Salipiger abyssi: one gene and its partner. The protein of the gene in region 1 interacts with the protein of each later gene in a pairwise test. Links are inferred from orthologs where the notes say so. Each region holds a gene or a part of one and is shown in the gene's direction. Other genes may lie near its edges.

Region 1 (7,841 bases):
TCACCGTGCCCTCGGCGGTGATCGTCACCGCCAGCGGCTCCTCGGCCTCCGACGGCAGCGAGCTGGCCGCCGTCTTGGGCAGCTCGACCGGAACGCCGACCGTGAGCAGCGGCGCCGCCACCATGAAGATGATCAGCAGCACCAGCATCACGTCGACCATCGGCGTGACGTTGATCTCGGCCATGGGCTGGCTTCTCGCTCCGCCCCTGCGGCGTCTGCGACCGCCGCCGCCTCCGCCCGATTTCACAACCCCGGCGCCCATGGATCAGGAATCCAGCTGGCGCGACAGGATGGTCGAGAACTCGTCGGCAAAGGCCTCGTAACCCGCGATGATGCGGTCGGCATCCGCCGAGAGCTTGTTGTAGAAGATCACCGCCGGGATCGCCGCCACCAGACCCAGCGCCGTCGCAAAGAGCGCCTCGGCGATGCCGGGCGCCACCACGACCAGCGAGGTGTCCTGCTGCTGGGCGATCTCGATAAAGGCATGCATGATGCCCCAGACCGTGCCGAAGAGCCCGACGAAGGGCGCGGTCGAGCCGACCGTCGCCAGCACCGGCAGACCGCGCTGAAGCTCTTCGCTCTCCTTCTGGATCGCCACGTCCATCGAGCGGTCGATCCGCGCATGGGCGCCGGCGATCAGCCCGCCATCGTCGCGATGCGAGCGCCGCCATTCGGTCATGCCGGCGGCAAAGACGCGCTGTGCTCGGCCTTTCGGGTCGGAGCCGATCTGGTCGTAAAGCTCGTCCAGCGGGTCGCCGGACCAGAAGGCGCGGTCGAACTTGGCGGCCTCGCGCCGGGCGCGGCGATAGCTGACGATCTTTTCGAAAATGATCGCCCAGCCCCAGACCGAAGCCAGAACCAGCAACAGCATGACCAGCTTGACGGTGAGTGTGGCGCGCGCAAAGAGCCCCCACATGGAGAAATCGATCTCCTGCGCGAGCGCAAGGGTTTGTGGATCCATTAGCCTGCTCTTCCTCTCGGGCCTCTGTTATCGAGGCTCTCGTTAGCGGCGAATCTATCCCATTTGCAGGGGAAACGCCAACACATTGGCGTCATCGCGCCGCAGAGCACGGCTTTGGGCGGTGTTTTGCCTGCGCAGCGCCCGAAAGCGTCAGTGAACCCGCCGGCGCAGCTGCTCCGGCAACCGCGTCGGCTGACCGTCGAGATGCATCGCCACCAGCGTAACCTCGGCGGAGAACAGCACCTCGCCGTCGCGCAGCACCGTCTGCGACAGCACCAGCCGCACACCGCCGACCGAGCGCACCTCGGTCTGCACGCTCAGCGTGTCCTCGAACTGCGCCGGGGCGCGGAAGTCCGCCTCGATCCGGCGCAGGACAAAGACCACGCCCTCGTGCTCGCGCATCGCGTTCTGGTCGATGCCGAGGCTGCGGACCCAGTCGGAGCGGGCGCGCTCGATGAATTTGAGGTAATTGGCGTGATAGACGATCCCCGCCATGTCGGTGTCTTCGTAATACACCTGTACCGGAAACTCATGCACCATGGGACGCGCTCCGCTTGCCTCGCGCCGCGACCCTAGGCGGCGCGCGAGCGGCATGCAACCCGGCCCCGGCGCCCTTTCCGCCGGCGGCGAAAGCGCTTAAGCCTCGGCGCCATGATGACCGCCCTGATCCTCGCCGCGACGCTCGCCACCGGCGCGCTGCTGCTCTGGCCGCGCCTCGCGGGCGCGCCACTCTGGCGCGCGGCGGTCACGCCGCTGGCCTCGATCATCGGCAGCGGCTTTCTCGTGCTGGGGCCGATCCTCGACACCTCCTACGGCGCCTGGGCGCCGCTGGTCATGGCGGCGCTCTGCCTCGTGGCCTACGGGTTCGGCGCCGCGATCCGCTTCAACATCGCCCGCCGCGCGGCAGAGGCGCCCCGGACGCAGACAGAGGAGCGGCTGGAGGCCCTTGCCTCCTGGGCGCTGGCCTTCGCCTATTTCATCTCGGTCGCCTATTACCTCAACCTCTTCGGCGCCTTCGGCATGCGGCTGACGCCGTGGAACGACGCGCTGCATGCTCGGCTGCTGACCAGCGCCATGCTGCTGGCCATCCTCGTGATCGGCTGGACAAAGGGTTTTTCGGCGCTGGAGCGGCTGGAGCAGGTGAGCGTCGGGCTGAAGCTGGCGATCATCGCCGGGCTGCTGGCGGGGCTGATCTGGTTCTTTGCCGGCAAGGCGCAGGCCGGGGAGCTTCTGCTCAACCCCGCGACGCAGACCGGCTGGGCCGGGCTGGCGCTGGCCTTCGGCCTCATCGTCACGGTGCAGGGCTTTGAGACCGCACGCTATCTGGGCGCCGAATACGACCCGCCAACGCGGATCCGCGCGATGAAGATCGCGCAGGGGCTCTCGACGGCGATCTACATGATCTATGTGCTGCTCATCGCCTATGTCTTTGCGCCGGGCACCGAGGATCTGAGCGAGACCGCGATCATCGGGCTGATGGCGCTGGTGGCGCCGGTTCTGCCGCTGATGCTGACGGCGGCGGCGCTGGCGGCGCAGTTCAGCGCGGCGGTGGCCGATACCGGCGGCGCCGGAGGTCTGATCTCCGAGCTGACCGGCGGGCGGCTGCCGCAGCGGCTCTCCTATGCGCTGCTGGTGGGGTTCGGGCTGGCGCTGACCTGGGGGTTCGACGTGTTCGAGATCATCTCGCATGCCTCGCGCGCCTTTGCCGCCTATTACGCGGTGCAGGCGGGGATCGCCTGCCGGGGCGCCTATGCGCAGGGGCGCCCGGCGCTGGCGGCGGGGTTCGCGGCAATGGCGGCGCTGGGGCTGGCGATCACGGTGTTCGGCACACCGGTGGAGTGAGGCGGTTTCGAGCAGACGCCGGGCGCTTGAGCATTGTCCGGCACGGCTCACCCGAACCTCAGCGCAGGCCCGATGAGCCCGTAACGAGGACCACTTCTCTTCCGAACCCGCGCCAAACCGGCCTCCCGCAGGACACTGGCACTGGACGCCACGCCCCCATGCGCCTATCACCCCGCCCCGAGACCCGTCCGTTCCGAGGGAAACCAGATGTCGCGTTACGACCCCGCTTCGATCGAGCCGAAATGGCAGGCCGCCTGGGACAAGGCCCTGACCTTCAAGGCCACCCGCACCGCCGGCAAGCCGAAATACTACGTGCTCGAGATGTTCCCCTACCCGTCCGGGCGCATCCATATCGGCCATGTGCGCAACTACACGATGGGCGACGTGATCGCGCGTTATAAAAAGCAGAACGGCTTCAACGTGCTGCACCCGATGGGGTTCGACGCCTTCGGCATGCCCGCCGAAAACGCCGCCATGGCCTCGGGCGGTCACCCCAAGGACTGGACCTATTCCAATATCGACACCATGGTCGAGCAGATGAAGCCGCTGGGCTTCGGGCTCGACTGGTCGCGCATGTTCGCCACCTGCGACCCGGAGTATTACGGTCAGCAGCAGGCGCTGTTCCTCGATTTCCTGCATGCCGGGCTGGTCTACCGCAAGAACGCCGTGGTGAACTGGGATCCGGTCGATATGACCGTGCTGGCCAACGAACAGGTCGAGAACGGGCGCGGCTGGCGCTCGGGCGCGCTGGTCGAGCGCAAGGAACTCACCCAGTGGTTCTTCAAGATCTCGGATTTCTCGGGCGAGCTGCTCGATGCGCTCGACGGGCTCGACGACTGGCCGGCCAAGGTCAAGCTGATGCAGGCCAACTGGATCGGCCGCTCGCGCGGGCTGCAATTCGCCTTCTCCACCGTCGACGCGCCGGACGGGTTCGACCGGATCGAGGTCTACACCACCCGCCCCGACACGCTGATGGGCGCGAGCTTTGTCGGCATCTCGCCCGACCATCCGCTGGCGAAACATCTTGAGCGCGACAACGCGGAAGTGGCGGAGTTCGTCGCCGAATGCCGCCGTATGGGCACGTCGGAGGAAGAGCTGGAGAAGGCCGAGAAGCGCGGTCTCAACACCGGCATCACCGTGCGCCACCCGTTCGACACGGCGGTCGAGCTGCCGGTCTATATCGCGAACTTCATCCTGATGGATTACGGCACCGGTGCGATTTTCGGCTGCCCCGGCCACGATGCGCGCGACCATGAATTCGCGACGAAATACGGCCTGCCCATCGTCGACACCTTCCTGCCGCTCGACGGCGATCACGACATCCAGGCCGCGCCCTTCGTGCCGGCCAAGACCGAAGCGGTGCGCTATACCCGCCTGATCGCCGGCGAGGTCGAGCAGACCGGTGAGGACGCAGTTAATGCGGCGGTGGATTTCTGCGAAGCCAATGGCGTCGGTCACGGCGTCACCAAATACCGCCTGCGCGACTGGGGCCTGTCGCGGCAGCGCTACTGGGGCTGCCCGATCCCGGTGGTGCATTGCGAAAGCTGCGGCGTGGTGCCGGAGAAGAAAGAAAACCTCCCCATCCAGCTCCCCTATGACGAGGGCGGCAAGCCCATCGACTTCTCGGTGCCCGGTAACCCGCTCGACCGGCACCCGAGCTGGCGCGACTGCGCCTGCCCGCAATGCGGCGCGCCGGCCAAGCGCGAGACCGACACGATGGACACCTTCGTGGACTCGAGCTGGTATTTCGCCCGCTTCACCGCGCCGGACGCCGAGACGCCCACCGTCATGGAAGAGGCCGAATACTGGATGAATGTCGACCAGTATATCGGCGGCATCGAACACGCGATCTTGCACCTGCTCTATTCGCGCTTCTTCGCACGCGCCATGTACATCACCGGCCACCTGCCGGAGAAATGCAAGGAGCCGTTCAACGCGCTCTTCACCCAGGGCATGGTGACCCACGCGATCTACCAGACCAAGGATGCCAAGGGCCGCCCGGTCTATCACTATCCCGAGGCGGTCGAGCTGCGGGACGGCAAGGGCTATCTGGAGGACGGCACCGAGGTGGAGATCGTCCCCTCGGCCAAGATGTCGAAATCCAAGAACAACGTGGTCGATCCGGTGGCGATCATCGGCCAGTACGGCGCCGATACCGCGCGCTGGTTCGTGCTGAGCGACAGCCCGCCCGAGCGCGACGTGGAATGGACCGCCGCCGGCGCCGAGGCCGCCAGCAAGCACCTCTCGCGCGTCTATCGCGCCTGCGCCGAGATCGCCGAGGCCGATGTGCCCGCGACGCAAGAGGACGAGGCGATGCTGCGGGAGATGCACAAGAGCATCCACGACGTGACGCTGGGCATCGAAAGCTTCGGCTTCAACGCTGCCATCGCGCGGCTCTACGCCTTCACCAACGCGCTGACCAAATCGCGCGCCGGTACGGCGGTGAAGCGCGAGGCGGCAAAGGTTCTGGCGCAACTCATGTCGCCGATGACGCCGCACCTCTCCGAAGAGATCTGGCAGTTGCTGGGCGGCGAGGGGCTGATTGCCGATGCGCCCTGGCCGGTGGCCGACGAGGCCATGCTCGTCGAGGATACGGTGACCCTGCCGATCCAGGTCAATGGCAAGCGGCGCGGCGAACTGACCGTGCCCAAGGACATGCCCAAGGAAGAGGTTGAAAAACTGGTGCTGGCGCATGAAGCTGTGGAGCGGACCCTGAACGGGGCCGCACCGAAAAAGCTGATCGTCGTACCGGGCCGGATCGTCAATGTGGTTGCCTGATCGCAGAACCCTGCTTCTCTCGCTCGCAGCCCTCGCCGGCTGCGGCTTCACCCCGGTCTACGGGCCGCAGGGCGGTGGCGGCGCGTTGCTGAACGCGGTGGCACTGTCCGAGCCCGACGACCGCTACGACTATGATTTCAACGCCCGCTTCGAAGAGCGGCTGGGCCGTGGTGCCGGGCCCTATGCGCTGGATGTGACCATTTCCACCGGGGTGACCGGGCTCGGCTCGCTCGCCGACGGGCAGACAACGCGCTACCGGCTGACCGGCCGCGCCGATTACGTGCTGAGCCCCGCAGGCAGCGAAGAGGCGCTGATTGCCGGGCGCACCGATGCCTTCACCTCCTACTCCGCCACCGGCTCCACCGCCGCCACCCAGGCCGCCGAGCGCGACGCCAAGCGGCGGCTGATGGTGATTCTCGCCGATCAGGTGATCGACCGGCTGCTGCTCGACGCGGATGCGCTGCCGCAATGAAGCTGACGGGCCGCGACGCACAGGCCTTTTTCCGCAAGCCGGATCCGACGCGCGCCGGCGTGCTGCTCTATGGCGAGGACGCGATGCGCGTGGCGCATCGCCGGCAGGAGGTCATCGCCGCGCTGGTCGGCCCCGAGGGCGAGGCCGAGATGCGGCTCACCCGGATTTCCGGCGCCGAGCTGCGCCGCGATCCGGCCATGCTGCTCGACGCGATCAAGGCGCAGGGGTTTTTCCCCGGCCCGCGCGTGGCCTTTGTCGAGGAGGCGGGCGACGGGCTCGCCGATATCGTCTCGCGCGCGCTGGAGGACTGGCGCGAGGGCGATGCGCAGGTGATCGTGACCGCCGGGCAGCTTGCGGCGAGATCGAAGCTGCGCAAGCTCTTCGAGGGGCATCGCAACGCGCTCGCCATCGGCATCTATTCCGACCCGCCGGGCCGCGAGGAGATCGAGGCGGCGCTGAGCAAGGCCGGGCTGGAACAGGTCGACCGCGCCGCCTTCGACGCGCTGGAGGCGCTGGGAAGGGCGCTGGAGCCGGGCGATTTCCGGCAGGTTCTGGAAAAGCTGGCGCTCTACAAGCTCGACGACCCGGCGCCGCTGACGCCCGAAGAGGTCGCCGCCTGCGCCCCAGCCTCCATCGAGGCCGAGCTCGACGACGTTCTGAACGTGGTGGCCGAGGGCCGCAGCGCCGAGATCGGTCCGCTGGTGCAGCGCCTCGAAGGTCAGGGCGTCACGCCAGTCACGCTGCTGATCATGGCGATGCGGCACTTCCGGGTGCTTTACGCGTTGGCCTCGTCTCCGGGCGGGCCGCAGGCGGGGCTGCAAAAGCTGCGTCCGCCGCTTTTCGGTCCGCGCCGCGACCGCATGCTGCGACAGGCGCAAGGCTGGTCCGCCGACCGGTTGGAGGCGGCGCTGGGAATGCTCATGGACACCGACCTGTCGATCCGCTCGGCGGGGCAGCGGGCGCCGGCCATGGCGCTGGTCGAGCGCGGTTTCGTCCGGCTGGCCTGGCTGCGCAACCGGCGATAGCGGCGGGACGCATCGCCGGGGCCCCGCGCCGACGCCAGAGACAAAAATACCGGTCGCGCCGCTGCAATCAGCCGCGCCCCATACGCTGCGACCCTCTGGCGCGTGACAAATTCTATATTGCGAATATATAAAACGCCAATCCCGATTCCCGCCCTGGAGGAGACGCGCTTTGGAATTCCGCAAGATCAACGACGACCTCACGGTCTCACCGCAGATCGCCACAGACGACATGGCCGAGATCGCCGCCGCCGGCTATCGCTCGATCATCTGCAACCGCCCCGATGGCGAGGGCTCGGACCAGCAGAGTTTCGAGGAGATCGAAGCCGCCGCCAGGCAGCACGGGCTGGAGGCGCGCTATCTGCCGGTGGTTTCGGGCAAGGTGCAGGACGGCGATGCCGAGGATTTCGGACGCGCCCTGCGCGAGCTGCCCGGCCCGGTCTTTGCCTATTGCCGCACCGGCACACGCTCGACCACGCTGTGGTCGCTGGCGCAGGCCAAAACCATGTCCACCGCCGAGATCCTGATGGCCGCCAAGAACGCGGGCTATGACATGGCCGGCGTGGTGCGCCGCATCGTCAATGGCGGCAAGACCCCCACCGATACCGGCGATGCCAGCTTCGACGTGGTCGTGGTGGGCGGCGGCGCGGCGGGGATCGCTGTTGCGGCAAGCCTCAAGGCGCGCCTGCCCAGCCTGGAGATCGCGCTGCTCGATCCGGCGGATGTGCATTACTACCAGCCCGGCTGGACCATGGTGGGCGGCGGC
Region 2 (5,338 bases), 2.3 Mb from region 1 along the record:
CATCTGACCGGCAAGGAATATCAGATGCTCGAACTGCTAAGTCTGCGCAAAGGCACGACTTTGACAAAGGAAATGTTCCTCAATCATCTTTATGGCGGCATGGATGAGCCGGAATTGAAAATCATCGACGTGTTTATCTGCAAATTGCGGAAAAAACTTTCCGAAGCGACGGGCGACGAAAATTACATCGAGACGGTCTGGGGGCGCGGCTATGTGCTGCGCGATCCGGAGCCGCGCTCGGACGAGCCGCCCGCCATCGCCGCCAACGGCTGAGCGGCTGGACGCCGCCGCCCCCGCGCCCTATCACTTGCGCCAGATGGCGTGATACGGGGGCGCTTCCATGGCGGATGAGGCAATAGCGGAACTTGCGGTCGAGGCGCTGACCGAGGCGCAGGCGCGCGACGAGCTGGCACGGCTCGCCGATCTGCTCGCGCAGGCCAATCGCGCCTATCACACCGAGGACGCGCCCGAGATCAGCGATGCGGAATACGATTCGCTGAAACGGCGCAATGCCGCGATCGAGGCGCGCTTTCCCGATCTGAAACGCGAGGACAGCCCCTCCGAACAGATCGGCGCGCCGCTGGCGGAGGGATTCGCCAAGGTCCGCCACGCGCAGCGCATGATGTCGCTGGGCAATGCCTTCGACGCCGGGGAGGTGCGCGAATTCGACGCCCGCATCCGCCGCTATCTCGGTCTCACCGATGACGCAGCGCTGGCCTTCACCGCCGAGCCCAAGATCGACGGGCTGTCGCTGTCCCTGCGCTATGAGGACGGCGTGCTGATGCAGGCGGCGACCCGCGGCGATGGCAGCGAGGGCGAGAACGTCACCGCCAATGCCCGCACCATCGAGGACATTCCCGAACGGCTCGACGGTGCGCCGGCGCTGCTCGAGGTGCGCGGCGAGGTCTATATGAGCCACGAGGATTTCGCGGCGCTCAACGAGCGGCAGGAGGCGCAGGGCGGCAAACGCTTCGCCAACCCGCGCAACGCCGCTGCCGGCTCCCTGCGCCAGCTCGATTCGGAGATCACCCGCGCCCGCCCGCTGAAATTCTTTGCCTATGGCTGGGGCGAGCTCTCGGCGCCGCTGGCCGAGACCCAGAAAGGCGCCATCGACCGGTTGCAGGCGCTCGATTTCCAGACCAACGACCTCACCCGCCTCTGCGACGGGCCGGAGGAGATGCTGGCGCATTATGCCGAGATCGAGGCGCAGCGCGCGACGCTCGGCTACGATATCGACGGCGTGGTCTACAAGGTGAACGACCTCGCGCTTCAGGCGCGGCTGGGCTTCCGCTCGACCACCCCCCGCTGGGCCATCGCGCATAAATTCCCCGCCGAGCTTGCCTGGACCCGGCTCGAAGCCATCGACATCCAGGTGGGCCGCACCGGGGCGCTCTCGCCCGTCGCGCGGCTGACGCCGGTCACCGTGGGCGGCGTCGTGGTCTCCAACGCCACGCTGCACAACGAGGATTACATCGCCGGGCGCGACGCCTCCGGCAACCCGATCCGCGACGGCAAGGATATCCGCATCGGCGACTGGGTGCAGGTCTATCGCGCCGGCGACGTGATCCCCAAGGTCGCCGATGTCGACCTGTCGAAACGCCCCGAGGATGCGCAGCCCTATGCCTTCCCTGGCACCTGCCCGGAATGCGGCTCCGAGGCGATCCGCGAGGAGGGCGACGCCGTGCGCCGCTGCACCGGTGGGCTGATCTGCCCGGCGCAGGCGGTTGAAAAGCTGAAGCATTTCGTCTCGCGCGCCGCTTTCGACATCGAGGGGCTGGGCGCCAAGCAGGTGGAACAGTTCTACCGCGACGGCTGGATTAAGGAGCCTGCCGATATCTTCACGCTGAAGGAACGCTACGGCGCCGGCATGCAGCAACTGAAGAACCGCGAGGGCTGGGGCGAGAAGAGCGCGGCGAACCTGTTCGACGCAATCGACGAGCGCCGCCGCATCGCGCTCGGTCGGGTGATCTTTGCGCTCGGCATCCGCCATGTGGGCGAGGTGGTCGCCAACGACCTGGCGCGCCACTACCTGCGCTGGGACGCGCTGATCGCCGCCGTCGACGCCGCCGGTCCCGCCGCCGCGCGCCACCGCCAGGCCGAGGCCGCGGTGGAGGCCGAGCGCAAGACCGCCGCCGCCGAAGAGCGCCGCGCCCGCATCAAGGAAACCCGCGATGCGGTCTGGTCCGAGGCGCCGCAGGTCGCGCCCGAGGCCCGCGCCGCCTGGGAGGATCTGGTCGGCGTCGATGGCATCGGCATGACCGTGGCGGTGGCGCTGGTCACCTCCTTCGGGCAGGAGGCCGAACGCGCCTCGATCGACCGGCTCGCCGCCCATCTCGACATCCAGGAGGCCGAGCGCCCGGCCACCGAGGGCTCGCCGGTGGTCGGCAAGACCGTGGTCTTCACCGGGTCTCTGGAAAAAATGACCCGCGCCGAGGCCAAGGCGCGGGCCGAGGCGCTGGGGGCCAAGGTCTCGGGCTCGGTCAGCAAGAAGACCGATATCGTCGTGGCCGGGCCGGGCGCCGGCTCGAAGGAGACCAAGGCGCGCGAGCTGGGGGTGGAGATCATGGACGAAGACGCCTGGCTGGCGCTGATCGGGGCATGACCCAGCGGCCCGAGGCGCTCTGGCCGCTCTTTGCCGAGTTGAAGACGCTCGACGGGGTGGGCCCCAAGACCGCGCAGGCGCTCGAGGGGCTGGAGATCGCCGCGCCGCGCGATCTGCTGTTTACCCTGCCGCATTCGGTGATCGACCGCCGCCCGCGCGCTACGGTGCAGGGCGCCGATCTGCCCGGGGTGGTGACCGTCGAGGTGACGGTGGGCCGTCACATGAAACCCGCGCAGCGCGGCCGGCCCTACCGCATCCATGTGGAGGATGCGCATATCGGCTTTCAGCTCGTGTTCTTCCACGGGCGTGAGGACTACCTCACGCGGCTGCTGCCCGAGGGCGCGCGGCGGCTGGTCTCGGGCCGGGTCGAGCTTTTCGACGGCATGGCGCAGATGGTGCATCCCGACCATATGCTGCCCCCCGAGGAGGCCGCGAGTCTGCCGGAGTATGAGCCGGTCTATCCGCTCACCCATGGCGTGACGCAAAAGCTGATGACGCGGGCGGTGGCGGATGCGCTGTCGCGCGCGCCGGAGTTCGAGGAATGGATCGACGGGCCGCTGAAGGCGCGCGAGGGCTGGCCCGACTGGCGCGCCGCGATCGCGTCGGCGCATGCGCCGCAGGGCGCGGGCGATCTCACCCCCACGGCGCCGGCGCGGGCGCGGCTCGCCTATGACGAGCTGATGGCGCATCAGCTGACCCTGGCGCTGGCCCGCGTGCATCGTCGCAAGGGCAAGGGGCAGGAGACCATGGGCGATGGGGCGCTGCGCCGCAAGGTTCTGGCATCGTTGCCGTTTCGCCCGACCGGCGCGCAGGCCCGGGCGATGGACGAGATCGCCGGAGACATGGCCAGGCCCGAACGCATGAACCGGCTGTTGCAGGGCGATGTCGGCGCCGGCAAGACGCTGGTCGCCTTCATGGCGCTGCTGATCGCGGTCGAGGCCGGCGGGCAGGGGGTGATGATGGCGCCCACCGAGATCCTCGCGCGGCAGCATCTCGACGGGCTGAAACCCTTTGCCGAAAGCGCCGGCGTGGTGCTGGAGCTGCTCACCGGGCGCGACAAGGGCGCCGAGCGCCGCGCCAAGCTGGCGGCGCTGGCGCGCGGCGATATCCAGATCCTGGTGGGCACCCATGCGGTGTTCCAGGCGGATGTGGAATTCGCCGATCTGCGGCTGGCGATTGTCGACGAGCAGCACCGTTTCGGCGTGCGCCAGCGGCTGGAGCTGGGGCGCAAGGGGGCGGCGGCGGATGTGATGGTGATGACCGCCACGCCGATCCCGCGCAGCCTGGCGCTGGCGCAATATGGCGATATGGACGTCTCGCTGCTCGACGAGAAACCGCCCGGGCGCAAGCCGATCCGCACCGCGCTGATCTCGTCCGAGCGCATGGAGGAGGTGGTTGCCCATCTGCGCAAGGCGGTGGCCGAGGGGCGGCAGGCCTACTGGGTCTGCCCGCTGGTCGAGGAGAGCGAGGCGGTCGACCTGACGGCGTCCGAGGAGCGCTTCAAGCATCTGCGCGCGGTGCTGGGAGAGGGTGTCGTGGGGCTGGTGCATGGCCAGATGCCGCCCGCCGAGAAGGATGCCGCCATGGCGCGGTTCGTGGCCGGCGAGACCAAGGTGCTGGTGGCGACCACGGTGATCGAGGTCGGGGTGAACGTGCCCAATGCCTCGATCATGGTGATCGAGCGCGCCGAGTGGTTCGGGCTGGCGCAGCTGCACCAGCTGCGCGGGCGCGTCGGGCGGGGCGAGGCGGAGAGCACCTGTTTGCTGATGTATCAGCCGCCGCTGGGCGAGGCGGGCATGAAACGCCTGACCACCCTGCGCGAGACCGAGGACGGGTTCCGCATCTCCGAGGTCGATCTGGAGATGCGTGGCGCCGGCGATCTGATCGGCACGGCGCAATCGGGGCTGCCGCGATTCCGCGTGGCGGATCTGGAGCACCAGGCCGGGTTGATGGCGATGGCGCAGAGCGATGCGCGCAAGCTGCTGGCCGAGGATCCGACGCTGCAAAGCGAGCGCGGGCAGGCGGCGCGCATGCTGCTCTGGCTGATGCGGCAGGACGAGGCGATCCGTTTGATTTCAGTGGGTTAGCCGCGCGCACCTCTGCTGAAACCTGTTTTGTTCTCAAATGTTCTCAAAAAGTTCTTTACAGATCGTAAAAGACATGAGAACAAAAGGGTAACAAAACGCCAGACAGGGAATGCCACCATGATCGACACGCTTCGCAAGGTTCTGACCCGCGCCGAATCCACCCTTCTTCAGGATATGATCGGCGGCGTGTCTTTGGTGGTCATTCTTCTGGGGGCGTTGCACCTGCCCAGCTTCTGAAAGGTTTTTCGTTTCTGCCTGCGGTCTTTTCCCGGACCGGTCCCGCATCACTGTCCCGATGCAAGGCGACTGTCCCCGCTGATGTGCCCCCGGCCTGCCTGAAACCCGGCGGCACGCACCGGTCCGTTTCCCCAAAAAGACACGCTACTCGCCGCCGCCTCCTCCCCCGGAGCGCGGCGGCTTTTTCTTGTGGGGCGGTGTTCAGAACCGGTAGGCGAGCCGCAAGCCGCCCCAGTGCTTGCCGCGCACGGTGATCGGGGCGGAGAGATCCTTCATCATGACGAAATTGCCGCCGCCCATGTCGCGGCGATAGACCTGAAGCAGGAAGGGTCTGGTGTTGCGCCCGGCCTTGAGCCCGACCCGGTCGTCAAAGATCCGGCGGTTGCGGCTATTGGCGGCGTTCCAGACCGGA

Evidence for each region. The genes of interacting proteins can lie anywhere in the genome.
Region 2: the proteins of leuS (region 1) and ligA interact in binary tests that used the Escherichia coli proteins (3 or more experiments, as listed by UniProt). The link is inferred for Salipiger abyssi from one-to-one orthologs.

Annotation. Positions count from the first base shown.
Region 1 is NZ_CP015093.1:1,129,429-1,137,269, forward strand. Bases 2,689-5,795 are described here. They hold leuS (leucine--tRNA ligase), read left to right. Parts: upstream 2,689-3,010; coding sequence 3,011-5,581; downstream 5,582-5,795. Other genes in these bases: Ga0080574_RS09140 (Aq_097 family APC-type transporter), read left to right, coding at 2,689-2,803; lptE (LPS assembly lipoprotein LptE), read left to right, coding at 5,568-5,795. Outside these bases: protein TolR, read right to left, coding at 1-262; protein TolQ, read right to left, coding at 266-961; ybgC (tol-pal system-associated acyl-CoA thioesterase), read right to left, coding at 1,112-1,501; more of Ga0080574_RS09140, read left to right, coding at 1,613-2,688; more of lptE, read left to right, coding at 5,796-6,053; holA (DNA polymerase III subunit delta), read left to right, coding at 6,050-7,078; Ga0080574_RS09160 (bifunctional protein tyrosine phosphatase family protein/NAD(P)/FAD-dependent oxidoreductase), read left to right, coding at 7,248-7,841.
Region 2 is NZ_CP015093.1:3,423,235-3,428,572, forward strand. What follows is about bases 1-2,971. They hold ligA (NAD-dependent DNA ligase LigA), read left to right. Parts: upstream 1-340; coding sequence 341-2,602; downstream 2,603-2,971. Other genes in these bases: ctrA (response regulator transcription factor CtrA), read left to right, coding at 1-273; recG (ATP-dependent DNA helicase RecG), read left to right, coding at 2,599-2,971. In the rest of the region: more of recG, read left to right, coding at 2,972-4,689; Ga0080574_RS20270 (methyl-accepting chemotaxis protein), read right to left, coding at 5,128-5,338. UniProt on the Escherichia coli protein: DNA ligase that catalyzes the formation of phosphodiester linkages between 5'-phosphoryl and 3'-hydroxyl groups in double-stranded DNA using NAD as a coenzyme and as the energy source for the reaction.